Regions from separate parts of the Telluria sp. AIW5 genome, predicted to be linked through region 4. Evidence: predicted binding sites of a transcription regulator. Region 4 holds the regulator's gene; each other region holds the start of a gene.
What was found. Region 4 encodes FNR, which switches genes on or off when oxygen is low (the NO sensors DNR and NnrR bind a similar motif). Its sites were predicted from a motif close to TTGATNNNNATCAA; they were not measured.
Positions count from the first base shown of each region.

Region 1 (7,928 bases), 620 kb from region 4:
CCGCGCTGGAGCAGTTGCGCCAGGCGGCCGAGGGCCGCTTCGAGGGGCCGGAGATGCAGGCGATCCGGCCGCTGCTCGACATCCAGGCAAAGTGGTCGGCGCTGCCGACGCTCGACACCCTGGTGCTCGAATCGATGAAGAGCCGCGAAGGCTATCACTTGTTCGTGTATCCCTTCGCCGGGCGCTCGGTGCACATGGGCCTGGCCTCGCTGTTTGCCTACCGCATCGGGCGGCGCCAGCCGATCACCTTTTCGATCGCGATCAACGACTACGGGTTCGAGCTGCTGTCGCCCGAGCCGGTCGACTGGGAGCGCGAATTTGCCGGGGCGACCGGGCTCGAGGTCGGACTGTTCGAGACCGAACACCTGCTCGAAGACGTGCTCGACAGCCTGAACGCGACCCAGTTGTCGCAGCAGCGCTTTCGCGAAGTGGCGCGCATCGCCGGGCTGGTGTTCCAGGGCTATCCGGGCCAGCCGAAATCGAACCGGCAGGTGCAGGCTTCGTCCTCGCTGTTTTTCGAGGTGTTCCGCAAGCATGACGCGGCCAACCTGCTGCTGACCCAGGCCCAGCGCGAAGTGCTGGAGCAGGAACTGGAATTGACCCGCCTGCGTGACACCCTGGCCGAACTCCATGCACGCAAACTAGCGTATCGTGTCGTCAAACGCGCGACGCCTTTCGGCTTTGCGCTGATGGTCGAGCGTTTCCGCGAAAAGGTGAGTACCGAAAAGCTGAACGACCGCGTGGCGCGCATGTTGCGCGAACTGGAGAAGGCTGCTGCCGTATGACGTCGTTGGTTGTGCATTCCGCCATTCATGTGGCGGGCGAACTGTTGTTCCTGTTACCCGAAAAAGCCGTGTTCTGGCCGGCGCAAAAGATGCTGATCATTGCCGACATCCACTTCGGCAAGGCGGCCTCGTTCCGGGCGCTCGGTATCCCCGTGCCGCGCGGGACCACCACTGAAAACCTCATCGGCCTCGACGCCCTGATCGACGCGCATGGCGCCCGGCACGTCGTTTTCCTCGGCGATTTTCTCCACGCGCGCGCCGCGCACGCATCCAGCACCCAGCAGGCAATGCTGGCCTGGCGCGAGCGCCGCCGCGACCTGCGCCTGACCCTGGTGCGCGGCAACCACGACAAGCATGCGGGCGACCCGGCGGCGGTGCTCGGCATCGAACTGGTCGACGAGCCGCACATGGTCGGGCCCTTCGCGTTCTGCCACCATCCCGATCTCGATCTCGGCAATGGCGCCGGCGGCTATGCGCTGGCAGGGCACGTCCACCCGGCCTGGGTGCTGGCGACCCGCTTCGATGCCCTGCGCCTGCCGTGCTTCGTGGTCGGCACGAACCGGATGATCCTGCCTTCCTTCGGTTCGTTTACCGGGGGCCACGTCGTCACGCGCGCGCCTGGCGACGCCATTTTCGTTACCTCGGGCGAGGCCGTACACAGCGTTCGTTAGCGCACTGTTTCCTTTCTGGCATCGGCGTAAGGTGTACGTACGCTGGAGCAATTGCCAGGCCTATCTTGAGGAGACACACCATGAAGCTTCGCCATACCCTGTGCGCCACGGTCACCGCGCTGTTACCGCTGTGCTCCCTGACGCTGGCGCCGACCGTCGCGCATGCCCAGCAATATGAGCGGGACAGCCGATCGGGCCCCGTGATCCGCGGTTTCAATGTCGAGGAAGTGCGGCGCCTGACGCCGGGCGTCGAACTGCATTTCGACCTGTACGGCACGCCCGGCGGCAATGCGGTGCTGCGCATCGATGGCGCCACGCGCAACGTGCACATGACGGAAACCGAACCCGGCCAATACGTCGGCACTTACACGATCGGCGCCCGCGACCACATCACGAACACCAGCGCAGTGACCGCCAACCTGCGCGTGGGCAACCGCGTGGCGACGGACGTGCTGGCCGAATCGGTGGTGCGCGACGGCGCCCAGCGCCCGAACCGCCGCGGCGATCTCGCCACCGTGCCGCGCATCGAACGCTTCGAAGTGCGCGGCAGCGAAGACCTGGGCCCAGGCAACGAGGTCGGCTTTACCGTGTTCGGCACGCCAGGCGCGCGGGTCGAACTGACGATTACCGGTGCGCGCGGCGTGTTCTTCCTGCCGGAAGTGCGCCAGGGCGAATACGCGGCCGACTACACGATCCGCCGCGACGACCGTATCGCCCCCGACAGCCGCGTGACGGCAACGATCCGCGCCAACGGCCGCTACACCTCGCAAGTCCTGGGCCGCCCGTTGCTGGCCGGCGCCCAGCGTCCGATCGCCGCAACAAGCGCCCCGCGCACCGCGCGCTACTGCACCAATTGCGCCACTGTGGAAGCGGTGAACGTGGTTGAGGTCAGCGGCCAGGGCAATTATCTCGGCACGGTCGGCGGCGCCGTGGTCGGCGGCCTGCTGGGCAACCAGGTCGGCGGCGGCAATGGCCGCAAGGTGGCCACGGTGGCAGGTGCGGTCGGCGGCGCGATGGTAGGAAACAACATCGAGCGCAACCAGCGCCGTTCGCAGCGCTATGAAGTCGTGGTGCGCTATGCGGGCAACGGCGCGACGCAGACCCTGCAGTACGAGAACGACCCGGGTTTCCGCGCAGGCGATGCGGTGCGGGTGAACAATGGGGTGTTGTCGCGGGATCAATGACCCAAGAGCGGTAGGGTGGGCGCCCCGTGCCCACGCGGAACGGGGGCAGTGTTGGCAGACTTGATACGCCACCCTACGCGCCTTGCGCTGGTCATTGGACAAATCACGGTGGGCACGGGGCGCCCACCCTACCGGCGGCCTCATAAACAAAACGGCTCCGACATGCAGGTTTCACCAGGAGACCACCATGTCGAAGCCGCTTTTCCATCGCCGGATCAGCCGGCAATACCAGGCATCACACCGCTGCCAGCACCTGGTCATCCCCAGCGGCATCCAGCTCGGCCTTCTGCTTGGCGCCGGCGGCCTTGGTGCGCGAGCGCGAAGGTGGCAGGCGGCGCAGGGTTTTCAGGGCTTCCGGATCCTTGATGCCGATGGTGCGCTGGTCGACCGTGATCAGGCCGATTTCGTTAAAGGCCGACAGGGTGCGGCTCACCGTTTCCAGGGTCAGGCCCAGGTAGCTGCCGATCTCGTGGCGCGTCATGCGCAGGTTGAACAGCTTGCTCGAGTAGCCCATGGCGGCGAAGCGGTCGGCCAGGGAGACCAGGAAGCGGGCCACGCGGGCCTCGGCGGAGAGGGCGCCGAGCATGCCGATCATGGCCTGTTCGCGCACCAGTTCGCGGCTCATGACGCCGTACATCAGGTTTTCCAGCTCCATGTGCACGCGGCCCAGGGCGGTCAGCTTCTTGAACGGCAGCAGGATCAGGTCGCAGTCGGACAGGGCCACGGCCTCCGAGGCGTAGTGGCGGGTGTGGATGCCGTCGACGCCGAGCATGTCGCCCTTCATCGGGAAGCTCAGCACCTGTTCGTTGCCGAACTCGTCGATCAGCACCGTTTTCAGGAAGCCGGAGTTGACGATGTACAGGGTGTCGAAGGCCTGGCCGATGGTGTGGACGCGCTGGCCGGTCTTGAACTGTACGTGCTGGAACAGCAATTCTTCGGAATTGATTGAAACAGCGGCCGGAATGTGCAGCAGGTCGCAGACTTCTTTCAGGTTGGACCACAGGCGGCCCTGGCGTTGGCGGCCAGCTTCCATTGGCGTGGAATGCATGGTCGACGAGGCGTTGCGTTGTTCTGGCGTTTGCGGGGACTGCATGCTTTTTCTCCAGTGAAGAATTCAAGCTGGCGCGGTCTGAATCGGGTGCCGCCACCGGGTGCTTCAATAGGATTCGTCAAGCGGCAGGCTTGGCTTACGGAGAGAAATTAGATCGCAAGCAAGTCGATACGCTGAATTCAGTATGCCAACACGAGTTCGGCATTGGTATCAGCAAGGGCTGAATGTGTAGGTAGGAGTGGTGGCGGGACTGTAGGAATATTCTTACTGCTACGGGGCGTCACCGGATGGGCGCCCGCCATGACTGTTTCTTCCGGCGGCATGGCGCCAGGGGCGGCGCGTGGCGCACATGGCACAAACGAACGCGAGCCGCTGTCAAATACTCTTAAGCCCGAAGAGAACCGCCCCCGGCGTTGCCTCTGGAGTACGGCTCAGGCCTTGAGAGGGGCCAGCAGGCGGTGCGCAACGGCGTACTGCACCATTTCCGACAGCGAGGTCATGCCCATCTTCTGCATGATGCGCGTTTTATGCGTGCTGACGGTTTTCACCGACAGGTGCAGGTTGTTGGCGATCTCGGTGATCGACTTGCCCCCGACAAGCAGCGAAAACACCTCGAACTCGCGGTCGGACAATTGTTTGTGCAGCAGTTGCTCGTTCGGCGCCATGATGTTCAGCGCCAGCTGCTCGGCCACCTCGGTACTGATATACGGACGGCCCGAGGCCACCTTGCGGATGGCGCCCACCAACTGGGTGCCCGCGCTTTCCTTGGTGAGATAACCCTGGGCGCCGGCGCGGATCGCCCGCACCGCATATTGCTCTTCCTCGTGCATGGTGAGGATCAGGATCGACAGCTTGGGCGCCTCGCTGCGCACCTGGCGGATCAGGTCGACGCCGCTGCGCCCGGGCATCGACAAGTCGAGCAGCAGCAGGTCGAATCCACCCTGGCGCACCAGCGACAGCACCTCGAAGCCGTTGGTGGCTTCGCCGACGATCTCGACGTCGAGCGCACCGTCGAGGATGCGCTTGAGGCCCTCGCGCATGATCGTATGATCATCTGCAATGACGATTCTAATCATGGATGTAATCCCCCCGCGCCGCGGCGCACCGCGGCTGCTCTATATAGTGCACGCCGCAAGCGGCGTGCCGGCGCCGCCGTCAGGCTGTGGCTGGCTCGTTGATCAGCCGGTGCACCAGCACCGGTCTGGTCGTGTGCGACAACACTTTGTTCGTGACGCTGCCCAGCAGGATCTGGCCCCAGCCGCTGCGCCCGTGCGAACCCATGAAGATCAGGTCGCAACCCTCCTGTTCGGCGACATCGACGATTTTGACGGCGGTGGCATCCGAAAACACGGTCAGGCAGCGGTGGACGAGCCCGGCCTGTTCGCATGAGCGCATGATCTTGCCCATGTAGTCTTCGCCGGTCCGCCGCATCTGGGCGATGTATTCGTCCTCGCTGGGATAGGAGGGGGGAATGATCTCGACGTACACCGGATACTGGTATTCCGGGGCGACGAACAGGGCCAGCACCTCGGCCCCCATCTGGTGCGCGAACTTGACGCCGGCACAGGCCGTGTGCTGGGACACGGCCGAACCGTCAGTGGTAATCAGGATTTTCCGGTACATGATGAGCCCCTTGAAATGCCACGCTATTGTGGCTGTTGCTTCGCGTTCCGGGCTTGCGATAGCGCAACCTGTTGACTTTGCTCAAACACGAGCTCGCCTCCGCCGGAACGCCTCGAAAAACGGTGCACAATCGACGCGACCACAAAACAACACCACACTTGCGAAAATATTCAGGAATGCACGGATTTATTGTCCTGGAATTAAGATTCCTTGTCCATTTCTGCGTATTGCTTTTTGAGAGATTTACCTACGGCAACTACGCTGCTACACTCGCTCACTAGATTTTGGGGCTTCCAGCGACTGCATGACGCGCGCGGAAGTCCGCGTCCACCGGACCGAAGCAAGCAGATTGCGACACATTCATATCATGGAGAAGCAGGAATTATGACCGACGCCGCCGACGATTTCGACGCCCTATTCGACGAAGTGGCAGCCCAGCGCGCCAGCGCCCCTGCGCCCGCTCCGGCGGCGGCAGTGGCGCCTGCCGCTGCCGACGAAGACGACCTGGACGCCCTGTTCGACCAGGTCGCTTCCACCCGCCCGGCCGAAGCGGCGGCCCTCGACACCGGCAACGCGGCGGGCTCCGCCCTTGCCACCGCCGGGGTGGCGAGCGTCGGCATGCCCTCCGTCGCCGCCGGCGAAGGCGCCGAGAGCGACAAGAACATGTACGAGCGCCTCGGCGGCATCGTGCGCCTGCTGCACGACTCGCTGCGCGAACTGGGCTACGACCGCGCGCTGACCGAGGCGTCCTCGCAGATCAACGACGCCCAGGACCGCCTCGAATACGTCGCCACGCTGACCGAACAGGCCGCGAACAAGGTATTGAATACCCTGGACGAAGGCATGCCGGCGCAGGACAAGCTCTCGAAGCAGGCCCAGGACATGGAAGGCCGCTGGGCCGCCCTGTTCGCGGGCAAGCTGAGCCTGGACGAGTTCAAGGCCCTGGCCGGCGACTCGCGCCAGTTCGCCGCTGCCGTGTCGGAAGCGACCGAGGCGGAAAAGGCGCGCCTGCTGGAAATCATGATGGCCCAGGACTTCCAGGACATCACCGGCCAGCTGATCAAGAAAGTGGTCGTGATCACCAAGACGGTGGAAAACGAACTCGCCCAGCTGCTGCGCGACAACGCTCCGCCGGAAACGCGCGCCAAGCTGGCCGAAAAAGAAGCCGTACCGGTGCAACTGATGTCGGGCCCGTCCATGCCGTCCGCGGCGCTGGACCAGGATAACGTCGACGACCTTCTTGCCGATCTGGGATTCTAATGGACGATATGCTCAAGGACTTCGTCGTCGAGGCGATGGATCTGGCAGTCAATGTAGAAGAGCACCTCCTGCGCCTCGAACGCGATCCGGAGAACAAGGAAACACTGAATGCGGTGTTTCGTTCCTTCCACACGATCAAGGGCGGTGCCGGCTTCATGGGCTTGCCCGCGCTGGTCGCGGCCTGCCACCTGACCGAAAACCTGTTCGACGCGCTGCGCACGGGCGCCGCACCCGTCACGCCGCTCTCGATCGAGGCGGCGCTGCAGGCCTCGGGTTTTGTCGCCGACCAGTTGAACGACCTGAACAATGGCGCGACGCCGGAACAGCTCGCGCCCATGCCCCAGGACCTCGAACGCATCCTGACGGACGCGATCGAAGGCAAGACGCAAGCTGCGCCAGCAGCAGCGCCGGCACCTGCACCGGCCGCGCCCGCCGCTGCGGCGACCCCTGCGGTTGTTGCCGCGCCGGCCGCTTCGGCGCCGGGTGAAGACGGACTCGACTGGCCTGCGATGTACAACGCCGTCGTGCCGGCCAGCGCCGCCGTCGCGGCCGCGCCAGTCGCCGCCGCTGCTCCGGTCGCTGCAGCTGCCGCGCCTGCCGCACAAAACGAAGTCGCCGCCGCAGCAGCACCGGCGGCCGCCAAGGCCAGCTGGGACGGCGTCGACCGCCGCAGCGACGCCAAGGCAGCCGCCAGCGCGCCAGCGAAAGACGAAAGCATCCGTATCGACGCCGTCAAACTCGACGCGCTGCTGGAAGTGGCCGGCGAATCCGTGCAGGCCGCCAACCAGGCTGCCGTGTTGCTGGAACGCCTGGCGCAGTTCAAGTTCGAAGGCCAGGCGGCCACCCTGATGGCCACGCTGACGGAGACGCTGGAACGCGCTTCGCGCTATTCGGCCGAACTGCAGCGCGCCACGCTGGCAACCCGCATGCAGCCGGTCGGCCGCCTGTTCCAGAAGTTCCCGCGCCTGGTGCGCGAACTGGCGAAAGACCTGGGCAAGGACGTCGAGCTGACCATCGAAGGCGCCGAGACCGAAGTCGACCGCGTCGTCGTCGACAGCCTGTACGATCCGCTGGTGCACATGTTGCGTAACGCGCTCGACCACGGTGTCGAGTCGCCCCAGGAACGTGTCGCCGCCGGCAAGCCGGCCAAGGCCTTTATTTTGCTCAAAGCCTGGCAGGAAGCGAACAGCGTCATGATTGTGCTGCAGGACGACGGCAAGGGCATGGACCCGATCAAGCTGCGTCGCAAGGCCATCGACAAGGGCCTGATCGGCGAGAACGGCGCCCAGACCGACGAGGATGCGTATCAACTCGTGTTCCTGCCGGGCTTCTCGACCAAGGAAGTGGCCTCGTC
Region 1 is NZ_CM155289.1:2,382,002-2,389,929, forward strand. Features, by position in the region: gene AC1MEM_RS10445 (ligase-associated DNA damage response DEXH box helicase) at 1-785, shown strand, start outside; gene pdeM (ligase-associated DNA damage response endonuclease PdeM) at 782-1,456, shown strand; gene AC1MEM_RS10455 (outer membrane lipoprotein) at 1,537-2,640, shown strand; gene AC1MEM_RS10460 (Crp/Fnr family transcriptional regulator) at 2,876-3,673, opposite strand; gene AC1MEM_RS10465 (response regulator) at 4,123-4,767, opposite strand; gene AC1MEM_RS10470 (universal stress protein) at 4,847-5,314, opposite strand; gene AC1MEM_RS10475 (protein phosphatase CheZ) at 5,699-6,574, shown strand; gene AC1MEM_RS10480 (chemotaxis protein CheA) at 6,574-7,928, shown strand, end outside.
Region 1: a site for FNR is predicted at 5,386-5,399, ahead of AC1MEM_RS10470 (universal stress protein). Genes of this name have one in related genera too.

Region 2 (7,928 bases), 680 kb from region 4:
ATAGGGTTCTCCTAGGGAAATGAGGTATCGGCTAAACTCGATGTTATTGCGTTGCACAACACGAAAAGTGTGCGTCAGATCAAAAAGTCGACAGCTAGCGGTGTGATACGCGAAGATCAGTAACCTGGCGAAGCGAAATGACAGGTCAGGCAGGCTTGCCCCCTCCCCCTGTTTCCCGCATACTGACCCATTGGCCGCTCATGGTCCATGGGGGACGTATGAATGATCCGATGTTCCAGGCCCGCATGATTGCGCCAGCCCGGCCGGTCGCGAATAGTCCGGACCGCGCTGTCCGTGACCTGTGTTTTCCATTCGCTATCGGCGTCCATGACATCTTTCGGTTTGATCGGCTGGCCGTGTATCCTCGGCGCCTGCTGCGCGACGACGTCCTGTTCCGCAGGGACCAGCCCTTTGCCATGGTGTACGCGGTCCGTTTCGGCCATCTGAAATCGTCGCGGCCCGATCACCGGGGGCAGCCGCATATCACCGCTTTCCACATGAGCGGCGAACTGCTGGGCCTGGATGCGATTTACACAGGACGACACGCATCGACGATGTGCGCACTCGAGGACTGCGAAGTATGGGAGCTCCCCTATGGCAGGCTCCAGGAAGCAATGCTCGATTCCGCACCCTTGATGCAGCGCTTCCATTCCGCATTGAGCCACGAGATCGTACGCGAACAAGCGGTACTGCTGTATGCGAACATGAATGGGGCCGAGCGCCTTACCAGCCTGCTGCTTGACCTGTCGTCGCGGTACGCCGAGCGTGGGTATTCAGGGCGGCGGTTCCGCCTGCGCATGTCGCGCGCCGATATCGCTAACTACCTTGGATTGACAATCGAAACCATCAGCCGCCTGCTTGGGCGCTTTCGCAATGAGGGATGGATCGCCTTGCATAAGCGCGAGATCGAGTTGCTCGATTACGAAGGGATGGAAGGCCTTCTGACGACCGCCCCCCTCTGAACCGGGAAAGCCATCAGGGAACCCGGTTGCATCCATGATGATTGAGGATAGTCCCAGCCACTGCGCTCGGGATCGATACCGTCGACGCGGTCCTGACTTTTCAAAGGTGAGCGAACATGAAGGCGAAATCCAACGACATTGCTCTCGCACTCCCCGGCGCATCCTACGATACGCTTGACGAAAAAACGAAGCGTGTCGCTCGCCACGTTGCAGACCGAACGCATATCGCCAGGGACATGTCAAAGGAAACCGCGGCGAGTATCACCTTGGGGCAACGCGCAGCCGATGCAGTGGCAGGCTTTGGCGGCTCATGGAAATTCATCGGACTGTTTGCGGCCGTCCTGGTCTGCCAGGTAGGATTGAATTCGTTTTTCCTCGTCCGCTATGCTATGAAGTCAACCTGAAAGCCGAGCTCGAAATCATGCTTTTGCACGAGAAGATCGATCTGTTGAGAGAGGGTCAGTGGAGCAGCCTGCTGGAGATTCAACAGGAGCAGATCAGACTCCTGGAAAGGCTGGTCGTCAAAGTACCGACCGGGTGATACGTTCAAGGTGCGGTGTCACGCAAAGCGCTCACGCTGCCGCGGCCGGCAAGCATCGTCGAAGCGGAGATTCACAGCGCCTACGCAGGCGCAGGCCGCCCTGGGCTATCCGTGCCCGCTGGACCATGGTTGTCCTCGCCGTACTCGGGCCTGGCCGCCTCCCCGGGGTCGCGCAAGACCAGCACCGGAATGGTCGACCAGGCCAGCACGTGCTGGGCGACGCTGCCGGTAAAGAGCGGATTGGCATCGGCGGGGCCGTGCGCGCCCATGACGATCAGGTCGCAGCCCTGCTCCCGCGCAGCGCGCACGATCTCGAGACCGGGTGTGGTCGAGATCCTGGTGCAGGTGTCGCACGCAAGACCGGCATCGTGCGCGATCCGGGCCACGGTGGCGACATGGGCACGTGCGGCCTCCAGCGCGCGGCGTACTTCGGCGCCGGCGTCGAAGTTTCCGATCGCCTCGGCCGGCAGCGAAAAGCGCGGCTGCGCGACGGAGAAGGCGACGAGGTGCCGCCCGCCGGTGCCGGCCAGCAGCGCGGCCACCTGGGCCGCGCGCACGGCCAGGTCGGAACCGTCGGTGGCAACGAAGATCTTTTCGATGAACATGGTGACGGCTCCGAATCTTTCGGTTCAGGAAGGCCACGCAGGTACAGCGGCGATACTAGCACGGGTACCTTGCCGCGGTCGGGGTCCCGTGCCGAACGGGAGAACGGAGCCACCCCGCCGGCGGCTGCCTGGATTCGGGCGTCTTTGATCTGCATCAAAGAATAACTGCTTCCCTCCCCGGACACTATTCCCTTCAATCGAAAGACATCGGGGCAAGCCATGAAGTTCCGTCATATCGCGATGCCTCCGAAAATGGCCTGCGCGGCGCTGCGCCACCGGCGCAGGCTGCTGCTGGGCCGCATCGGCGTGCTGCGCGCCGGCACCGACGCCAATTTCGCCCGGCACTTCCCCGGCTTAGTGGCTGCGGTCGAAGCCGCGTTCCGCCACGAAGAGGCACTGCTCGAACTGGTCGGTGATGCCTGCCTGCGTCCACGCCGCGCCGATCACGCCGTCATCCTGTGCGCGCTGCACCGGACCGCCTCGCAGGTAGAGCGTGGCGACCTGGTGCTGGGACGGCAGGTGCTGGCCGCCCTGGCCGCGCTGCTGGGCCAACCCGGCGCGATGCCGCCGGCCGCGCCGGCGCGCCTGGTGGCGCCACCACCCTGAACCGGATCAGCCGGCGCGCATTGCCTTGCCGAAGCGCGCCAGCGCTGCGCCGAACAGGACGGCGCCGATCCCCAGAGAGGCCAACAGTGGCCGCCATACGGTCTCGAGCCCGGCGCCGCGAAACAGGATCGCCTGGCTCACCTCGACGAAATGGGTGGTCGGCGCCAGCAGCATCGCCTGGCGCAGGAGGTAGGGAATGCTCTCGCGCGGCGTGTTCGCGCCGGACAGCATTTCCAGCGGCAGCAGCACCAGGATCACCAACATGCCGAATTGCGGCATGCTGCGCGCAACGGTCGCCATCAGGATGCCCAGCGAGCAGGTCGCGAACAGGTGCACCAGGGTGGCGGCCATGAACAGTGCGAGCGAACCCTGCACCCCGACGCCGAGGAGCCCGCGCAACACCGCCAGCAGCGCAAGGGCTGCCGCCAGCAGCACCACCGCAGCCATGGCCACCAGCTTGGCGACCATGATCTCGAGGCGGCTGACCGGCATCACCAGCAGGTGCTCGACGGTGCCGTGCTCGCGTTCGCGAATCAGGGCCGCGCCGGTCACGATCACAGACAACATGGTGATGTTGTTGACGATCTCCATCAATCCGCCAAGCCAGGCCGGCGTCAGCGCGGGATTGAAACGCGCGCGCAGCACCAGGGCGACCGGCGGCACCTGTCTACGCCCCGCCCCGAGAAAGGCGGCGACTTCGCCGAGCGCGATTGCGCGGATGTAGCCGCTGCCGGTAAATGCCTGGCTCATGCGGGTGGCATCGACGTTCAGCTGCAGCGCGGCATCGCGTCCGGCGAGCACGCGGCGCTGAAAGCCCGCCGGGATCACCAGCACGAATGTGGCGCGGCCCCGGTCCAGCCTGGCGTCCACCGCGTCGAGTGCGATCGCCTCGGGCGGCATGAACTGCGGCGGTGCGAAGGCTGCGCGGATGCGCAGCGACAAGGGCGATGCGTCCTCGTCGACGATCGCCAGCGCGGCGCGGCTCAGCGTGTCGGGCTGGGCCGTGGCCGCGACATAGACGCCGGCCGTGAAGCTGTACACGATGAGTACCAGCATCACCGGGTCGCGCGCCAGGCTCCATAGCTCCTTGATGCCGAGGCGCCAGACCTTGCGCAGCGACAGGGCTGCCACGGTCAGCGCTCCTGGCGCGGCAGCGCAAGGACTGCCAGACCCAGTATCGCCGGCACGGCGGCCAGCAAAGCCAGGAAATCCGGCATCAGCTCGTTAAAGCCGAGCCCCTTGCTGAACACGCCGCGCGCGATAGTCAGCATGTGCGAGGCCGGATACGCTTCGCCGATCGCCCGGCCCGCGCCCTGCAGCGCCGTCACCGGGTTGATTAGTCCGGCGAACTGGATGGCCGGCAGCATGGTGCCGATCATCGTGAAGAAGATGGCGCCGATCTGGCTGCGGGTAAAGCTCGAGGCGAGCAGGCCGATTCCGGTCGAGCAGATGCAGAACAGGAAAGACGCGACCAGCAGGGCCGCGACGCTTCCCCGCAGCGGCACGCCGAGCAGGCCCACGGCGGCGCCGGTCATCAGGACCGCATTGACCATGGCCAGCACCACGTAGGGCGCCTGTTTGCCAAGCAGGAATTCGCTGCGGCGCAGGGGCGTCACGTACAGGTTGACGATCGAGCCGAGTTCCTTTTCGCGCACCACGGCCAGTGCGGCCTGCATCGCGGGCAGGTTCAGCAGGAGGATGGCGATGATCGCCGGCACCATGGCCGGCAGGCTGCGCAGGTCGGGATTGTAGCGAAAGCGGGTCTCGATCGCGACCGCCACCGTCTCCGGCCCGGAGGGTCCGGCCCGGCCATCGAGCCAGTGCCGGTGCAAGCCTTCCACGTAGGCGCCCACGGTTTCGGCGCGTACCGGATTGGCGCCGTCGATCCAGGCGCCGACTTCCGCCGGGCGGCCGGCATCGACCGCCCGCCCGAAGCCGGGCGGTATCTCGATCGCCAGCGCCAGTTCGCCCGAGCGCATGCGCCGGTCAAGCTCGTCATAGCCGGACAGGGGCGGACGCCCGACGAAATAGCGGGAACCGGCGAATCCGGCGGCGTAGTCGCGGCTCAACACGGTCTGGTCGCGGTCGAGGACGGCGTAGCGCAGGTCCTCGACATCCATGCCGATGCCGTAGCCGATGACGACCATCAGCAGCAGCGAGCCGAGCATCGCCAGCGCGGCGCGCACCGGATCACGCGCCAGTTCCAGCGTCTCGCGCCGGCAGCAGGCCGCGGCGCGCATCAGCCACCCGCCCATCGGCCCGCGGCCGCGGCCGGGTGACGCGCGCGCCGGCCAGGCGGCCGGTCGATTGGCGTCGCCCTCGCCTGCCGCTTCGCGCAGCCAGGCGATGAAGGCCTGCTCCAGGGTCGCCGCGCCGCGTTCCTCGCGCAGGGCCCGGGGCGTACCGCTGGCCAGCACGCGGCCCGCATGCATCAGGGCCACGCGGTCGCAACGCTCTGCTTCGTTCATGAAGTGCGTCGAGATGAAGATCGTGACCCCGTCCTGGCGCGCCAGCCGCAGCATCTGCTCCCAGAAGCCGTCGCGCGCTACCGGGTCGACGCCCGAGGTCGGTTCGTCGAGGATCAGCAGCTCGGGCCCGTGTACCAGCGCCACCGCGAGCGACAAGCGCTGGCGGATGCCGGGGGGCAGCCGGCCGGGCAACGCGTCGAGCACCGGCACCAGGCCAAAGCGCTGCGCGAGTGCAGCGCAACGCGTGGCCGCCTGCGCCTCGGGCAGGTCGAACAGGCGCGCGTGCAGCAGCAGGTTCTGGCGCACGGTCAGTTCGCCGTACAGAGAAAAGCCCTGCGACATGTAGCCGACCCTGCGCCGCGCTTGCGGATCGCGGTGTGCCTCGGCCTGGCCGAACAGGCGTACCTCGCCAGCGCTGGGCGCCAGCAGGCCGGTCAGCATCTTCATGGTGGTGGTCTTGCCGCAGCCGTTGGAACCGATGAATCCGAAGATTTCGCCGCGGCCGATGCGAAAGCTGACGTCTCGCACCGCGACGAAGTCGCCGAAGCGGCACGACAGCCCGCTTGCCTCGATCGCCGGAACGCCGGCGTCGACCCGCAGCCGGGTGGCCGCCTGCGGCGCGGGGTGCGGTGCCACTGGCCCGCCAGTGCGCCGGGCCGGGGGCAGCAGCGCGATAAAGGCCTGTTCCAGGGTGGCGCGGCCGGTGCGCGCCAGCAGTTCGCTTGGCGATCCCTCGGCCAACACCCGGCCGCCATCGAGGGCGACCAGGCGATCGAAGCGGCTGGCCTCGTCCATGTAGGCAGTCGCCACCAGTACCGTCAACCCGGGGCGTGCGCTCCGGATCGCGGCGATCAGTTCCCAGAACTGCACGCGCGCCAGCGGGTCCACGCCCGTGGTCGGCTCGTCGAGGATTAACAAGTCGGGCTCATGAATGAGTGCGCAGCATAAGCCCAGCTTCTGCTTCATCCCCCCTGATAACTGCCCCGCAGGCCGGCCGAGAAAAGGGGCCAGGCCGGTCGCCTGCGCCAGCAAGTCGATGCGCGCGCGCCGCGCCTGGGGCGCCTGGCCGAACAGGCGCGCGAAGAACTGCAGGTTTTCCTCGACGCTGAGGGTCGGGTACAGGTTGCGCCCCAGCCCCTGGGGCATGTAGGCGATCCGCGGGCAGGCCTGGGCGCGCCACCCGGCGCGCCGCATGTCGCCGCCCAGTACCTCGACCCTGCCCTGCCTGACCCGGCGTGCGCCCGCCAGCACCGCCAGCAGGCTCGACTTGCCGACCCCGTCCGGGCCGACCAGCCCGGTCAGGGCGCCGGCCGGCACCACCAGGTCGATGCCGTCGAGCGCAGTGGCCTGGCGGTAGCGCAGGACGAGGCCGGCAACCCGCGCCGCGGCCGGCGCGCTGCCGCTCACCGCGCCATTCATTGCGCCCCTCGCAGCGCTAGTTCCGGCGGCCAGGGCTGGCGCGGGTCGAGCCGGATGAAGGCCACGCCAGGCACGCCTGCCTTCACGTGCCTGGCATACCGCTCCAGGATCGCGCGGTCGACCTGGGCCTTGACGCGGAACATCAATTTCTCGCGCTCGCTGGCGGTCTCGACCGACTTTGGCGTGAACTGGGCCGTGCTCGCGATGTAGGTGAGCGCGGCCGGCACGACGAAGTCAGGGGCGGCGTCGAGCCGCAGGCGCACTTCGGCACCCAGTGCGAGACGGCCGGCTACCGCTTCCGGTACGAAAAAGCTCATGTAGACATCACCCAGGTCGATCAGGTTCAGCACCTTGCCGCCCGCAGGCAGGACTTCGCCGGGCTGGGCCACCCGATACTGGATGCGCCCCGCGCGCGGGGCTACCAGCATGCCCTCGCGCAGCTCGGCCTCGACGCGCGCCAGCGTCGCCTGCGCGGCGGCGACCGCCGAATGCGCTCCGACCGTCTGGGCCGCTGCGGCATCGATGGTCGCACGGGCGGCCTCGCGCTGGGCCTTGGCCGCCGCCACCGCCGCCGCGCCGGCGGCGACCCGCGCGCGGTCGTCGTCGAGTTCCTGGGCCGCTGCCGCGCCGGCCCCGGCCAGGGCGGCCGAGCGCGCAAGGCGCCGTTCTGCCGCGTCCAGTTCGCCGAGCCGTTGCGTGGCCAGGGCCGCCGCTGCGGTCTCGTCGCTGCGCCGCACGGCCAGCCCGGCCCGCGCCGCGGCGACGCCATCGCGCGCCTGCTGCAGCCGCGCCAACGCTTCGTCGCGTGCGGCCTGCAGCGCCGCCAGGTCCATGCGGGCCACAAGCTGGCCCGCCCGCACGAGGTCGCCCTCGTCGACGAGGATCTCGGCAATCCGCCCGGGCTGCTGGGTGGCGATGTCGATTTCGGTCGCCTCGATGCGGCCGTTGCCGCTCACCAAGCCGGCATCCGGAGCCGGCGGACGCATGCCGCGCCAGCCCCATGCCGCGCCCAGCACGAGCAGCACGCCCAGTGCGACCGCCCCCACGCGGCGTGGCGAAGTTCGGTTCATGGCCCTCCCGGATGGCGCGTGAAGCGCTTTGACCCAAGGTAGCGCTCGCGCCTCCTGTCCGCATTTGATTCAAATCAAAGAATGACGCCGGACCGGCGCCGATGCTGGATGCCACGCCCGCCGGCGCCCAGGGGAGACCATGCCTGCTCGACCGCCACCCATACCGGCCAATGCCGTGCCCGCCCTGCACCACCTGTTCCAGCCGCTGCCGGGTGAACTCGGCGCCGCGTTCGACAGCCAGCTCGATGCCGGCATCG
Region 2 is NZ_CM155289.1:3,677,840-3,685,767, reverse strand. Features, by position in the region: gene AC1MEM_RS16310 (lipid-binding SYLF domain-containing protein) at 1-2, opposite strand, end outside; gene AC1MEM_RS16305 (helix-turn-helix domain-containing protein) at 219-962, shown strand; gene AC1MEM_RS16300 (hypothetical protein) at 1,079-1,366, shown strand; gene AC1MEM_RS16295 (universal stress protein) at 1,584-2,108, opposite strand; gene AC1MEM_RS16290 (hypothetical protein) at 2,328-2,714, shown strand; gene AC1MEM_RS16285 (ABC transporter permease) at 2,721-3,845, opposite strand; gene rbbA (ribosome-associated ATPase/putative transporter RbbA) at 3,848-6,601, opposite strand; gene AC1MEM_RS16275 (HlyD family secretion protein) at 6,598-7,671, opposite strand; gene AC1MEM_RS16270 (GGDEF domain-containing protein) at 7,811-7,928, shown strand, end outside.
Region 2: a site for FNR is predicted at 2,253-2,266, ahead of AC1MEM_RS16295 (universal stress protein). Genes of this name have one in related genera too.

Region 3 (7,928 bases), 2.2 Mb from region 4:
GCCCGTCTGGCCAGCGTCAGCTTGCTGGCGGCCCAGGTCGACTTTACCGAGCCGGGCGAACTGTCCCTGTTCATCGACGATAGCGAGGTCAGGTTTCTGGAGGCGGCCATGTGGCAGCAGGGTTACCTCGACTCGCGCCAAATGGCGGGTGCCTTCCAGCTTCTGCGCTCGAACGACCTGGTCTGGTCCCGACGGCTGCGCCACTACCTGCTCGACATCCCGGACAAGGACAATGACCTAGCCTCGTGGAACACGGACGCCACGCGCATGCCCTACCGCATGCATTCGGAATACCTGCGCAAGCTCTTTTTAAGAAACGCACTGGCGAGCGGGCGCTACCTGGTCGATGGCCGCCCCGTCTCGCTTGCAGACATCCGCGTTCCGATATTCGCGGTCGGTACACGCACCGACCATGTAGCGCCTTGGCGCTCGGTGTACAAGATCGCGCCCTTGACCGACACCGAGGTGACGTTCCTGTTGACCTCGGGCGGGCACAACGCCGGTGTCGTGTCGCCGCCAGGGACCCCGCGGCGCAGCTACCAGGTCGCAACCCATGCGCACGATGCGCCTTACGTCGATCCGGACAGCTGGGAGCGCAAGGTCGAGGAACGCGAAGGTAGCTGGTGGCCTGCATGGGAAGCATGGCTGGCTGAGCACGCGGGGCCGATGGCCTTACCGCCCCCGCCCGTGGTCGGGCTCGCTCCGGCCCCAGGCAGCTACGTACTGGCCATGTGAGCGACGCCGACCGCATCAGCGTGCGGCCACGCCCATCCGGTGCAGCCGTGTACACCAGCGCTCGACGCCTGCAGCACCAAGCTCGCCCGCGCCGCCCACCACTGTGCTGTACACCGGCGCGATGCCGGCGAAACCGAGGATGTTGCGGCGCATGAGCCTGATGCTGTGGGCACCGTACAGCCACCGGTACGCCAGTGCCGGCATCCCCATGGTGACGACCAGGCGCGCACTGCGCCCGCCCAGCAGCCCTGGCCGCAACGGGTTACGTGGCTTCGGGTCGATCGCGAAACCCGGCCGCGCTACCTGCTCCAGGAAACCCTTCAGCATGGCCGGCATGTCGCCCAGCCATAGCGGGTAGAAAAAGACCAGGTGCTGCGCCCGGCGGATTGCTTCCTGCGCCGCAATCACAGCTGGTGGAGCTTCGCGCTGCCACTCTTCCTGGCTTCCCAGCAGCGGCAGGCGCAAGCGCGCTGGCTCGATCATCTCGACCGTATGGCCGGCGGCGGCGGCGCCCGCTTCATAGGCCGCCGCAAGCGCATGGCAGAGGTGCTGGTGCGCTCCGTCCGGATGGCCCTGCACGATGAGGATGCGGCTGGCCATCATGTGCTCCCCATTGCCTGCAGGTCGAGCGTCATCTCAACGGTGCCGTCCGAAGCCGGTGCGACATCGAATCCGCAGGAGCGGAAATGATGCCGGGCACCGTGGCAGCCGGCGTGCAGATAACGGCCAAGCCCGGGCAGCCGGGCAGCGCGTCGATGTCAGGAAAAGTAGCCAAGCCTTCCAGCTGTCGGTATTGTGGATTGACTGGCCAGACAGGTCCCTGGAAGCCTCCCGTCATCAGGTTCGACAGCACGGTCGCTCCGACGCTGCCGGCGCGCGCCGAGGCGCCCACCACGGCAACAGAATGAGCATTAAAAAAACGGTCCAGATGACGAACACTCATCGGTCTGCCATTCGAATTGTTGATATCCGCTAAGACTAAACAAGGACACGACCAATTATTTGACTGAAATCAAATTGAATGAACTGAGAAATGATATTGGCGTATTCGTAGTAGACACGCTACAGCCGCCCGACTACCCTCGTTAGGATCGACCACATTGGAGCAGGCAATGGCTTACAAGACCATCCTTGTGCATGCCGATCTTGGCACTGCCTCAGAAGAGCGTATCCGCCTCTCCGCCCGGCTTGCCCGGACCTTCGACGCCCACCTTATCGGTTGCGCACCGACCGGGATTTCCCGCTTCATTCCGCCCGATGTCACCGTCCTGGACGGTACGCAGTTGGCCGATTTTTGTGCAGCCATGCGAGCTAAGGCAGCCGAGGCCCTGGATCGGTTCGCGCGGATTGCGCTTCAAGAGGGTGTATCGCTGGCGGAGGAACGCATGATCGACGATGACGCCTGCGGCCTGGCGCTACACGCCCGTTATGCCGATCTGGTCGTGGTTAGCCAGCCTGAAGAATCAATGCCAACCCGTGGAAGTGCAAGCGAGCTGCCCGGATACCTGCTGCGCGAATCCGGCCGACCGTTACTGGTCGTCCCTCCCACTGTGGGCAGGGCGGACCTGACCGGTAACGTTCTGCTGGCCTGGGATGGCAGCATGGAGGCAACCCGCGCAGTCATTGGCGCTCTGCCCATGATGCGGATGGCACGCAGTGTCAGCGTCATGCACGTCAACGATGGTCGATCAGTGCCCGACCAGGAGAGCACTTCCTGCAGCGGGATGACGCATTATCTGCGGCGCCAGGGGGTTGCCGCAGCAGTTCGTCACGGCTCGGGCCTGCTCGACATCGCGGATGCCTTGCTGTCCGCGGTAAGCGATGCCGATGCAAACTTGCTGGTCATGGGCGGCTATGGACGATCACCGTTGCGCGAATCCTTGCTGGGTGGCGTTACAGCATCGATCCTTCAGTCGATGACGATCCCTGTTTTGGTGGCGCATTAGTACGTAATTGTCCGCGATAGTTCGATCTCAACCTGTTAACCCGACAGACTTAAGGCGCTCGTCCTTATTCCGTGGAAGAGAGAGGGAGCAAGCCCGAATTAGCATCGGCTCTATCATCGCGCCCTGCCAGGGATGTGACTTTAGCCATTGGGACGCTTGCAGCAATCGGTCATCACGGCTCGCCTGAAAACATCGCGTGCGCGACGACCTTGTTGCACCCATGATTAAGTCCTTTGTTATCCTCGTGGCTTGCTCTGCCTGACTTTACTCAGGGCTTGGCAGGTGTCAAGGCGACCAATGCGTGGCAGGGCCCGCTCCGCGTGAAGTTCGACCAAACATCATCGACAGAGCCCCGCCGGTGCGTTTCGACGTTACAGTATCAATACGGTCCTTGACCTCCTAAAGAGGAGCGAACATGCAGCCGAAGTCAAACGACATTGCTCTCGCACTCCTGGGTGCGTCCTACGATGAACTTGATGAAAAAACGAAGCGTGTCGCGCGTCACGTCGCGGAGCGGAAATATATAGCGAGGGACGTATCGAAGGAAGCGGCTGCAAGCTCCACGTTCGGACAACGAGCGGCCGATACAGTAGCGATCTTTGGCGGATCATGGAAATTCATCGGGCTGTTTGCGGCAGCCCTGGTCTCCTGGGTGGGATTGAATTCATTTTTCCTCGCTCGCTATGGCGCCGTGTTCGACAGCTATCCCTATATCCTGCTGAATCTTGTGCTGTCGATGCTCGCGGCAATTCAAGCGCCGATCATCTTAATGTCGCAGAACAGGCAGGCGCAAAAAGACAGGCTCGTCGCAGAGCATGACTATGAAGTGAACCTGAAAGCCGAGCTCGAAATAATGCTGTTGCACGAAAAGATCGATCTGTTGAGAGAGGGCCAGTGGGCCAGTTTGCTGGAGATTCAACGAGAGCAGATCAGACTTCTGGAAAGCCTGGTGCTCAAGGTAGCGTCAGGGTGATACGGTTTAGTCTCAGCCGTTCACGACAGGTCGGCAAACGGCCAAAAGGCGGATATGAATCTCATTGATAGGCATCCAAAGGATTGTCAAAACATGTCATGCCAAAATTGTAGCGAGCTTTGTGTTCGCTTTCGGATCGATTCCCCGAGTGATTTAAGAAAAGCCATCAGAATGGCGTTTCAAAACCTTCAAGACGGGACACTGCGCGAAATAGCATCGAAAGGGCAGATCGACACTCCAACACTTCAGGATCTGGCCTATGGTGCAGCGTGGCAAGCCGTAGCGCCGATCGGTTTTGAATGCCGAACATGTGGGCAACGTTTCCGATTGAACCGGGAGGCCAGTCACGGATCTGGAGGATACTGGGAGCTCGGCTGACCCGTTCAGTTTCTAGCCTGGATGCTCACTTCTCAGAGGTCAGCGCATCCGCCAACACAGCGTATGGCAGCTATCTTCCTCACGAATGGAAATCTGTAGTGCTGTTGCAGTAATTATCATAAAATTAATTTTTCATATTCGGCGAGACAGGCATGAGGCATGACGAGAATCACCGCATCGAACGCTTGGGATGGCTTCGTGCCGCCGTACTTGGGGCGAATGACGGCATCATTTCGACGTCCAGCTTGCTTGTTGGCATTGCTGCGGCTCATGCGTCGCATAGCAATATGCTGTTGACCGGGTTCGCTGGGCTGGTCGCTGGAAGCATGTCGATGGCCACCGGCGAGTACGTCTCGGTGGCATCTCAGGCCGACACCGAGAAGGCATCGATCAAGCAGGAAATGCGCGAGTTGGCCGACGATCCCGAATCGGAGGTTCGCGAGCTGACCGCTATCTATATTCAGCGAGGACTGGAGAAGGATCTCGCACGGCAGGTCGCGATTAAACTCATGGGCCACGACGCACTTGGGGCGCATGCACGCGACGAGCTCGGAATCTCCGAAATGACCCAGGCGCGCCCGCTACAGGCCGCTTTGGCTTCGGCATTGAGTTTCGCGGTCGGCGCCGCTATGCCGTTGACGATCACCGCACTGATTCCTGGCGAGCGACTGATTCCAGTGCTCGTCATTGCCACGCTAGTCCTGCTTGCAGGACTCGGTGCTTTGGCTGCGAAGACGGGGGGAGCCCCTGCGCTTCCGGCCGCGATACGGGTGACGTGCTGGAGCGCGTTGGCGATGGGCGCTACCGTTGCAATAGGCAGCGTGTTTAACGTCGGTATATAGAAGGATTACGCTCTTTCTATGCGGCGCCAACCGTGCCACGTACGACATCCAAGAAAGCATTGGCGCTTGAGAGAAATCGTAAGATCGACAGGACCGAAGGTTCAGCTTATGAAGGCAAGCCGCCGCTGCGCAGGCAGTTGGAAATACGCTGCAATCTGCGCGGTCCGCCGGCAGCGGACCGTCGGAATGGATAAGTGCACATAGGTCCTACTTAGAGAGCACGTAGGAGAGCCGTTCTCAAGCGCGAACGGTGGACGGTGTACTTTGTACGGACAGCTCTTCTGCGACGGATTGATGCGCCCGCCGTGCCAGGGTGCGCCGATCAGCGCCGTCCGTATTAAACGCGGGCATGACGGCAAGACAGGCATGGATACGCTGCCCCGACAGAATCGCGACCATGCTCTCGAGCAGCGAAGTCGTACCGGTATACTCGACAGCGCTATGGTATTCCCCTTCGGCGTTGACATACTTGATTGACACAGGCTGCACCGGGACACCTGCCTCGATGGCCGCCTCGAACAGGTTGGCGCGGAACGGCAGCAACGCCCCTTGCGCAGCCGAGGTTCCTTCCGGGAACACGACAACGCGCTCGCCATTGCCGAGTGCCGCCACCATCGTCGCCATCGTCCGGCGCAAGTCGCGTGGGTTGGTCCGCTCGATGAAGATCGTCCCCGCCCATGCGCAGAGGGCGCCGACCAGCGGCCAGCGCCTGACGCCGGACTTGGCGACAAAGCGCGACGGGAACAGTGCATTGACGACGAAGATATCGATCCATGAAATATGGTTCGCCACCCATAGGCCATTTTCCGCCGCGGCACTAGCCGTCGCGAGGGAGACGCTGACACCGAAGATATCCAGCAGTTGCCTCGACCAGCGGCGAATCCGCGCCAGGCGCCGCGCCTGGCTCAAGCACGGAAACAGCAGCGCACACACGCACAGTCCCCATATCAGGTGCGCGAAAACCCGCAGCAGGCGCACGGCGAGCCACATCCGGTTCATGCGGGGCCGCGCCTGGTCGCATGCAGCCACACTGCCGCAATGCGTTCAATGTCTTCATACCCTGGCGTTCCCACCTCTTCGCCGAACACGTCGGGATCGAGTTCCTCGTAGCGCCAGGCCGAACAGTACAGATCGAGCAGAGGCGCGATCTCCCCAAGGAAGGCGTCTTCCTGTCCAGTGATGGCGATGCCGGTATAGAGCAGCAAGGAACCGCCGGGACGCAAGCGCGCCAATGCCGTCTTGACGATTGCCAGCGACAGGCCAGCGCCACGCTTGCCGCCGCCATGCCGGTAGGCACGTTTGCACGGATCGAGCAGATAAGGCGGGTTCGACACGATCAGGTCGAAATTCCCGGCCACGTGGTCGAGCAGGTCGCTGTAGTGGGCAGCGACCGCGCTCGCTCCGGCCAGGCGGGCGTTCACGCGAGTCAGTGCCAGCGCCGCCTCGTTGATGTCGAGCGCGAGCATTTCAGCGTCCGGGAAGCATCGTGCCAGGAAGATCGCGGCTGGTCCGGCGCCGCAACCAAGGTCGGCGATCCGCCTGGGAGGAGCAGGCAGCGCCGGCAAGCTGCGCTCGATGGCCGCAACGAAGCGATAGGTATCGGGGCCGAAAAAGACGGCGTCGTCATCGATGGTGGGATAAGCGGAATGAAAATACGTCAGCCCGCCCAGGGTCGACGCGCGTACGGTAGCGCGCAATTGTCCTTGTTCTTCCGCCAGCACGCCGGCCTCGCGCATGAGCGAGAGCAGGTCCGGCGCGAGGGTCTCCGGCGCAAACAGCCGGCTCCAGCCGAAAATATCATGCAGATTCTTCGCCGGCGCCCCTTCGCGGCAAGCGTCGACACGCTGGTGGGTGCGCGGCGTGACGGTCGTAAAACGGTAGCCGGTCGATTGGAGCGCCTGGCCAAGCGCGATGAGCGCGGCGGTGGCCGCCGGTGTGGGAGGCATCTTCATTTTTCAGTTGCAAGTCGTGGCATCGCGATGGATCGGTGGCGTTGGATCAGCAGCATCGACGCTATCACGAGAACGCCGAAGCCGGTGATGATCGTTACCACCGGCACCCTGGCCGCGAGCAGGATGCCATACACTGCGAGCAAGACCAGCGAGCCCAGGTTCTCACTGAAACCCTGCACCGCGATCGACACCCCCGGGGTCATCAAGGCCGCGCCGCGCTGTTGCAGCAAGGCGTTCATCGGCACCATCAGGAGGCCACCCACGATGCCGGTCACGCATAGCGCACAGCCGGCCACCCATGGCGTGGTCACCTGGCCGGTCAGAACGATGCACAAGCCCAGCGCGATCCCGATTGGCAGGACCCGCAAGGCTTCCCGGGCCGCCACATAGCGCGCTGCCGCCAGCGATCCGGCCACAACGCCGGTGGCCAGGCAGCACAGCAGGACTGCGGCTCCGCTCAGCGACAACTTCATTGCCGTCCCGGCCCAGCGGATCACCAGGAACTGCAACACAGCGGCAACTGCCCAGAACAGCGTGGTGACCGCGATCGATATCCTGCCTTGCGGATCACGCCACAGCGCCGCCAACTGGCGTGTGAACTGCCGCAAGGGGTAGGCGCGGGGCGCCATGCCGGCGACGGTGGCCGGAATGGCGGCGGCAAGCAGCGCCGCCAGCGCACACAAGGCTGCGAGCGCCAGGCTGGCCTGGCGCGCAATGGTGCGCAGACTATCGGTCCACAAGGGAAGGTCCAGCAAGCCGCTGCCCAGCAGCGGCCCGCCCAGCATTGCGGCAACGGTGACGATTTCGATCCAGGCGTTGGCGCGCACCAGGTCTGCCTCCGGGATCAGTTCCGTCAAGATGCCGTACTTGGCCGGCCCGTAGCAAACGCCGGCCAGCCCGATGGCGCCGAAGGCAAACAGTGGATGGACATGGGCGGCAAGCAGGACGCAGCCGCCAAGCTTGACCAGGTTGACCACGACAATGAGACGGCCTTTCGGCCCGGCATCCGCCAGCATCCCGGCAACCGGCGCCAGCAGCACATAGGACAGGTACAGCGCTATACGGAGCGAGGGATCCATCCAGTCCGGGGCGCCGCGCTCAG
Region 3 is NZ_CM155289.1:822,291-830,218, reverse strand. Features, by position in the region: gene AC1MEM_RS03675 (PHA/PHB synthase family protein) at 1-735, shown strand, start outside; gene AC1MEM_RS03670 (NAD(P)H-dependent oxidoreductase) at 751-1,338, opposite strand; partial or broken gene AC1MEM_RS03665 (CoA-binding protein) at 1,421-1,678, opposite strand; gene AC1MEM_RS03660 (universal stress protein) at 1,848-2,681, shown strand; gene AC1MEM_RS03655 (DUF1003 domain-containing protein) at 3,097-3,654, shown strand; gene AC1MEM_RS03650 (VIT1/CCC1 transporter family protein) at 4,185-4,874, shown strand; gene AC1MEM_RS03645 (lysophospholipid acyltransferase family protein) at 5,112-5,873, opposite strand; gene AC1MEM_RS03640 (class I SAM-dependent methyltransferase) at 5,870-6,826, opposite strand; gene lplT (lysophospholipid transporter LplT) at 6,823-7,928, opposite strand, start outside.
Region 3: a site for FNR is predicted at 1,738-1,751, ahead of AC1MEM_RS03660 (universal stress protein). Genes of this name have one in related genera too.

Region 4 (7,928 bases):
CTGGACCGGGATGATCAAGAACCGCCGCAAGAACGGCGACTTTTATTGGGTGGTCTCGAACGTGGTGCCGGTCAAGGAAGACGGCCGCGTCATCGGCTACATGTCGGTGCGCACCACGCCGACGCGCGAACAGGTGGCAAGCGCAAGCGAGCTGTACCGAAAGTTCCGCTCCGGTGAACAGGGCGCGCTGGTCATCCGCGGCGGGCGTGCGGTACGCACCGGCCTGGTGGCGCGCCTGGCCGGCCTGCGCCGACTGCCGCTCGGACGCCGCCTGGGCCTGGTGATGGGCATGCAGGCGACCATGCTGGCTGCGTTCGGCCTGGCTGCCGATGGCGCGCTGTGGCGTAGCGTGGCTGCGCTCGGCGTGCTGGCCACGCTCGCGGCCTGGGCCGGGCTGCGGCAAGCGATCCTGGCGCCGCTGCGCGAAGCGACGGCCGCCGTGCATGCGCTGGCCGGCGGCGACCTGTTGCACCTGCCCGAGACGGGCCGCAGCGACGAGTTCGGCCGGCTGCTGCGCGCACTGCGCCAGCTGAACATCAATTTGCAGGCCATCGTCGGCGACGTGCGCAGCAACGTGCGCTCGATCGAGACCACGACGCGCGACATTGCCGCCGGCAACGTCGACCTCGCGGGACGCACCGAATCGCAGGCGGCCAGCCTCGAGCAGACTGTCGCCACCCTCGGGCAGGTGGCCGGCGCCGCCGGCCGCAATGCCGACAGCGCCCACCGCGCCGACGGCCTGGTGGGCGCGGCGGCAAGCGTGGCCGGCCGTGGCGGCGATGCGGTCGAACGGGTCGGCGCCACCATGGGCCAGATCAGCAGCTCGGCCGCGCGTATCGTCGACATCATCGGCCTGATCGACGGCATCGCGTTCCAGACGAATATCCTGGCGCTGAACGCGGCGGTCGAGGCCGCCCGCGCCGGCGAGCAGGGCCGCGGCTTCGCGGTCGTGGCCGGCGAAGTGCGCAGCCTGGCCCAGCGCTCGGCCGGCGCGGCGAAGGAAATCAAGGCCCTGATCGAGGATTCCGTGCAAAAGGTAGCGCAGGGCAATGCGCTGGTGGGCGAAGCCGGCCAGACCATGCGCGAGGTCGTCGCCTCGGTGCGGGACGCGGCCGGCATCATGCACGACATCACCCAGGCCAGCCGGGAGCAGGGCGGCGAAATCGGCGAAGTCAATGCCGCGATGGCGGAACTGGACGCGATCACGCGCCAGAATGCGACGCTGGTGGAACAGTCGGCGGCGGCCTCGCATAATGTGGCGGAAGAAGCGGCGCGCCTGTCGCAGGCGCTGTCGGTATTCAAGTTCGGGCGAGCGCCGGCCGCGATAGCGTGACGTTCGGGCACTCCGACCGGTGTGAATCGTTCGCCGATTCCGGCCTTCGGCCACCGGGTGCAGTGCCGGCCCTGCTTTACATCGTGGGCCCGCGGCCCGTGCCTTCTTCCCGCTCGATGCGTTCCTGGCAGGGCACGCAGGTGCGCACCGTCGGCGTGGCCAGCAGGCGTTGTTCGGGAATCTCGCAGCCGCAGGATTCGCAGATGCCGTAGCCGCCCGATTCGAGGCGGCCGATGGCGGCGTCGATCTCGTGCAGCAGGGCGGTTTCGTGGTCGGCGAAATGTTCTTCGTCGTGGGCGATCATTTCGGCGGTCGGGGCGTCGTCGTTCTGGACGAGGTGGGCGCGCGGCGAGATGACGGGCGGCTCGTCGCCCGAAGGATCGGCGTCCAGGCGGGCGCGCGCGGTGGCGAGTGCGGCTTCACGGGCCGCGCCGAGCCGCCTGGCGACTTCTTCGTGGAGGGATTGCGAGATGGGCATGCGGTTTCCTGGAATCAAATAGTGGGTGTTTTCAAAAAAGCAGCGTTGAAAATACTCTAGCCGATTCCGACGGATGCGCGCGCCAGCTTGGGCGGCGGCGTCATGGGCGCGGCGTGCCGGGGCAAGTGGAGGACCGCCTCAGGCCATCGGGCTGCACTGGTCGGTGCCGGCGGCGATCGCCTTCAGCCTGGCCGGCTCGAGCAGGACCACCTCGCGCTTGTCGACCTCGATCCAGCCCTGTTTCCTGAATCGCGACAGCAGGCGGCTGACGCTTTCGATCGTCAGGCCGAGATAATTGCCGATGTCCTCGCGCGACATGCGCAGGCCGAAGGCGGTCGGCGAATAGCCGCGCGCGGCGTAGCGGGCCGACAGGTTCACCAGGAACACCGCGAAGCGTTGCTCGGCGCGCATGTTGCCGAGCAAGAGCATGACGTTTTGCTCGCGCGTGATTTCACGGCTCATGATCCGGTGGAAGTGGCGCAGCAGGGCAGGGACCTGGCCGAACAGCTCTTCCAGGCGCGCGAACGGGATCTCGCATACCTCGCTGTCTTCCAGCGCCACCGCGTCGCACTGGTGGCGCTCGCCGCTGATGGCATCCATGCCGAGCAGTTCGCCGGCCATCTGGAAGCCGGTGATCTGCTGCTCGCCCGCGGCATTCACCTGGTAGGTCTTGAAGTGGCCGTAGCGCACCGCGTACAGGTTGCGAAACGGTTCGCCCATCGTGTACAGCCGCTCGTCGCGCGCGAGGCGCCGGCGCGCGCCGATGACCTGGTCGAGCCGGGTGATGTCGGCGGCGTCGAGTCCCATCGGCAGGCACAGCTGGTGCATGCTGCAGGCGCTGCAGCTGGCCTTGATGGCGCCGAGGCTGATCGGCGCTACGGCGGGAAGTGGGAGGGCCTGGCGCATGGGAATGGAGAAAGGAGTGGTCGCCCGATTATAGACGCTCGGCCGGATGCGCCGGGTTTCCTGATACTGCCGTGGATCGGGACGGCGGATAGATCGATCGCCAGGACGCGGCGACGGCCGACAGAGCGCGGCTGCGGTGCGACGTAGGGTGGGCATGCCCACGCGGAATGTCGCATCGTGTTTGCGGAACAGGTGCCGCGAACCACGCATCCGGACGCACTCCTGAATACGAGCCACGACACTGGAACCAGGCCAACGCTGCAGCGCGTTCCGCGTGGGCGTGCCCACCCTACGTTACGCGGCGGTCAACAAGTGCAGCGGCGGCCAGCAAGGTGCAGCGCCTGTCACAAAGGCGGCAATGCGGCGTCCTGGCCGATGCGGATCAAGCCGCGCAGGGTGAATTCTCCCGTGCCCAGCTCGGCATCGGAGGGCGGATTCGCCACCACACTGTCATCGGCGAACCTGACATGGTTCCACAAGGTCTCCGCAACGATCAGGCTTCCGACATTCCCCAGATGGTTGCCGTCGGAAACTGCCGCGGCCTCGGCAAGAATGTAGAACCACAGCGGCGTGGCCTTGTGAAAACCCGCGGCGATGAAACGCGCGCGGTTGGACGCGGGAACCGCAGCAAGAATCGTGTCTTCGGCCAGTCGCTCGCGGCCGGTCCGGCGGGCGACCGCCTGGCCGGTCGGCAGTCCGAGTAAATAACCCCGCAACAGGTTGCGAGCGGCAAGACGACCCATGATCGATTCGATCGGCATGCCGGCGGTATCGCGCAGCTTGCTCAATTCGGGACTGATCCGGCAATCGATTTTTCGTGCGGGATTCCGGCCGGCCGTGTCGCCCTGTTCGAAAAACCTGACCCAGTCGATGATCCAGTTGTTCGGCAGGGACGGGAACTGTTTATCCGGCCCGGGGAGTGGGGCAATGTCGCCGGACAAGGCGGTAAACGTAAACATGAAGTTGAAGGTCGCGGGAGCCAGTCCGCCTTCAGGCTTGAACGTGTCGTTGTAATCGTATTCCTGCCGTACCATCGAATGTCCAAAGCGATAGGCCGCGGCGGAAAATTCGACCGGCATGAAGAGCGCTGAAAGACCGTCGGCCCTCCAGGCGGACGGCCCGCCCGCCAGCACCTGTTCCACCACGGCCGGCGCGCAAATCCTGGGCAGGAAATCATGCAGCACCGCCCATTGGTAGCGCCGGCGCACGGCCATGCGTGCCTGCTCCGCAGTGAGCCCGTCCCGTTTCATGAGCGCGTTATGCGAGCGCAGGAAGGCGACATGCATCTGCGCCGTGATCAGGTTCTCGTCGTTGCGGGGATCGCCGATGATGGCCTTGCGATCGAGGTCCTGGTCTTCCTGGGGAGGGAGCCGCGGCAGGTCATGGTGGAGATCGGCGGTCTTGATCGGCCGGAACTCTTCAGGAACCTCGGTAACTTTTCCCATCACCATGTACCCATCGGAATCCGTCGTCCCTTCCGCACCGTCGAGCTTGTAGACGCTGTCGAGATCGAGCACGCCGGTGCGCCGGTTCACCAGGCTGTCCATCACCTGCTGCGGCGTCAATACCGGAAAATCCGGCAGTTTGATGACGTTGAAAATATCGGCCGGCTGGCCTTGCGCGTTGCGCTCGAATTCGGTCAGGGTGATGTCATGATCGATGAACTGGCCAGGCGGTTTTCGGGACTGGCCGCGAGGTCCCCGAACATGAATCCGAACCGGCCGGTTTCGCCTTCCGTCAACAGCGGGGTCGCAAGGGGTTCGCCATGATATCTCGCACGCATACAGGATTCCCACAAAGTTAAGTGCCGACGACTCGTTTGGAAGGAAATATCTTTGCAGCAGATAAATATCTGTTAGCCCAAAAGACAGTGCGAGCGGGCAACTGAATAAATAGTGTCACCGATAAAAACGACAATGAAGCCTTATCTGCGTTTCATGCAGGCCGGATAAAAAGGACGCAACAGTTAATCGGCATCCGTTCCCGCCCGATTGCCAATTGTGCGCGCCCTGAGCCATGCTAGATTCTGGACACCGCAGTCCACGAGGAGAGCACATGTTCGGCGTATCGGCGTTGGATCTGGCACGCTTCCAGTTCGCGTTCACGATGTCCTTCCACATCCTGTTCCCGGCGGTCACGATCGGCCTGGCCAGCTACCTGGCCGTCCTCGAGTTCTCCTGGCTGAGGACGAAGCGCCAGGTGTATGTCGACCTGTACCACTTCTGGCTCAAGATCTTCGCCGTCATGTTCGGCATGGGCGTGGTCTCCGGTATCGTGATGGCCTACCAGATCGGCACCAACTGGGCCTATATGTCCGAGTTCGCCGGCTCGATCATGGGGCCGGTGCTGGCCTACGAGGTGCTGACCGCCTTCTTCCTGGAAGCCGGCTTCCTCGGCGTGATGCTGTTCGGCTGGACCCGGGTCGGTCCGGGGCTGCATTTCTTCGCCACCTGCATGGTGGCCGCCGGCACGCTCGTGTCCGCCACCTGGATCCTGGCCGCCAACAGCTGGATGCAGACGCCGCAGGGCTATGCCATCGAGGGCAACCGCATGGTGCCCGCCGACTGGCTGGCGATCGTCTTCAATCCCTCGTTCCCGTACCGGCTCATGCACATGGTGGTGGCCGCCTATCTCACCACCGCCCTGATCGTCGGCGCGACCGGTGCCTGGCAGCTGCTGCGCCGGTCCGACAACCCGGCGGTGCGCAAGATGCTGTCGATGGCGATGTGGATGATCCTGCTGGTCGCGCCGATCCAGGCCGTGATCGGCGACTTCCATGGCCTGAACACCGCCGAACACCAGCCGGCCAAACTGGCCGCGATGGAAGGACACTGGCAGAACGAGCCGGGCGAGGCAATACCGCTGCTGCTGTTCGGCATACCGGACATGGATGCCGAGAAGACCCGCTACGCGGTCGGGGTGCCGCACATGGGTAGTCTCATCCTCACGCACACCTGGGCCGGCCAGATCCCCGGCCTGAAGGAGTTCGCGCGCGAGGACCGGCCCAATTCCCTGATCGTGTTCTGGAGCTTCCGGCTGATGGTGGGCCTGGGCCTGTTGATGATCGCACTGGGCGCCTGGAGCCTGCTGCTGCGCAGGCGAGGGCGCATCTTTACCACCCGGCTCTTCCTGCGCGCGGCCCTGTGCATGGGCCCGGCCGGGCTGGTCGCCATCCTGGCCGGCTGGGTGACGACCGAAGTCGGACGCCAGCCCTGGGTGGTGTACGGCGTCCTGAGGACAGCCGACGCCGTCTCGCCGCACGGCGCGGCGTCGGTCGCGCTGACGCTGGCCCTGTTCGTCGCGGCCTACCTGTTCGTGTTCGGCGCGGGCGTGGTGTACGTGCTGCGCATGATGCGGAAGGGCCCGCAGGCCTTCGAGCTGCACCGGGCGACCGCGGGCGGACCGGGCGAAGAGCGCACCCCGATGCGGCCGATGTCGGCGGCCGACGTCGACAATGACGACGACGGCACGGCCGGCAGCCTGCCGCAAGGCCGCAAGGGAGACTGACATGGGCATCGACACCTCGGTCATCTGGGCCGTCATCATTTATTTTTCCGTGTTCATGTATGTGGTGCTGGACGGCTTCGACCTCGGCATCGGCATGCTGTTCCCGTTCGTTAAAGAAAAACGCGACCGCGATACGATGATGAATACGGTCGCGCCGGTCTGGGACGGCAACGAGACCTGGCTGGTGCTGGGAGGAGAGGGCCTGCTGCTGGCCTTTCCGGTGGCGTATTCGATCATCCTGACCGGGCTGTATTTGCCGCTGATCTTCATGCTGATCGGCCTCGTGTTTCGCGGGGTGGCCTTCGAATTCCGTTTCAAGGCCAAGGACAACCGGCGCCACCTGTGGGACAAGGCCTTCATCGGCGGCTCGGTGGTCGCGTCCTATTTCCAGGGCGTCTCGCTCGGCGCCTTCCTCAACGGTATCACCGTCTCGGGCCGCAGCTACGCCGGCGGCCCGCTCGACTGGGTCGCGCCCTTCCCGCTGCTGGCGGGCTTCGGCGTCATGATCGCCTACACGCTGCTGGGCAGCACCTGGCTGGTCATGAAGACCGAGGGCGAGCTGCACGACCGCATGGTGCAGGTGGCGCGCCCGTTCGCGCTGATGCTGCTGGCCGCCGTGGTCGTGGTCAGCATCTGGACCCCGCTGCGCGATGCGGCGGTGGCGGAACGCTGGTTCAGCTTCCCGAACATCGTTTTCCTGATGCCGGTGCCGGTGCTGGTGCTGCTGTCGATTGTGGTGCTGCTCGGTTCATTGAAGGGCAACCCGCATCGCTGGCCGTTCGTGGCCGCGCTGGCGCTGGTCTTCCTCGGCTACACGGGCATGGCGATCAGCATCTGGCCGCACATCGTCCCGCCTTTCATCACGATCTGGGAAGCGGCCTCGCCGCCGGCGAGCCAGGGCTTCGCGCTGGTCGGCACGCTCTTCATCCTGCCCATCATCCTGATGTACACGGTCTGGTCGTACTGGGTATTCCGCGGCAAGGTCAAGGCTGATGCGGGGTATCACTGATGCGGGACTCCCTCGCAAACAAGCCGCAGCGCCGCCTCTGGCTGCGGCGCCTCGGCTGGATGTTCGTGCTGTGGGCGGGCGGGGTGCTGGCGCTGTATGTCGTCGCCAGCCTGATCCGGATGATCATGCATGCCGCCGGGATGCGCTGAAAGTGGACAAAAAAGTTCAACCGTGCGCGGGAATTGTGGACGAGAGACTACACTTTCAATGAAGATTTACTAACGGAGCGGCGCCAGTGTCCATGCAGTCTGCATCAACCAGTACTCCCCCATCCACGGCGCATGACGCCGTCCGCGCTGGCGCTCCGGTCGCCGCGCCGCTGCCACTGCTCCTGCCGCTCGCTCCGGAAGACCAGGCACGCAGCGATTTATATGCCCTCGCGGCCCGCTTGCTGCTGGCCCCGCCCGACGCGGCGCTGCTCGCCGGCCTTGCCGCGGCCGACCCGATCCTGGCCGAAGGCGGCGACCATGCCTTGTCCGACGCCTGGGAAAAACTGGTGCTGGCCGCGAGCGTCATGGACGCCGCCGCGGTGGCCGACGAATTCGACCTTCTCTTCATCAGCAGCGGCACGCCCGCCGTCAATCCCTACGGCTCGCTCTACCTGTCGGGCTTCATGCACGATACGCCGCTGGCCGAACTGCGCGCCGACCTGGCCGTCTTCGGCATCGGGCGCGTGCGCGGCGCCGGCGAATCGG
Region 4 is NZ_CM155289.1:3,000,281-3,008,208, forward strand. Features, by position in the region: gene AC1MEM_RS13295 (methyl-accepting chemotaxis protein) at 1-1,333, shown strand, start outside; gene AC1MEM_RS13300 (TraR/DksA family transcriptional regulator) at 1,410-1,811, opposite strand; gene fnr (fumarate/nitrate reduction transcriptional regulator Fnr) at 1,950-2,717, opposite strand; gene AC1MEM_RS13310 (peroxidase family protein) at 3,062-4,513, opposite strand; gene AC1MEM_RS13315 (cytochrome ubiquinol oxidase subunit I) at 4,773-6,224, shown strand; gene cydB (cytochrome d ubiquinol oxidase subunit II) at 6,226-7,233, shown strand; gene AC1MEM_RS13325 (DUF2474 domain-containing protein) at 7,233-7,382, shown strand; gene AC1MEM_RS13330 (TorD/DmsD family molecular chaperone) at 7,475-7,928, shown strand, end outside.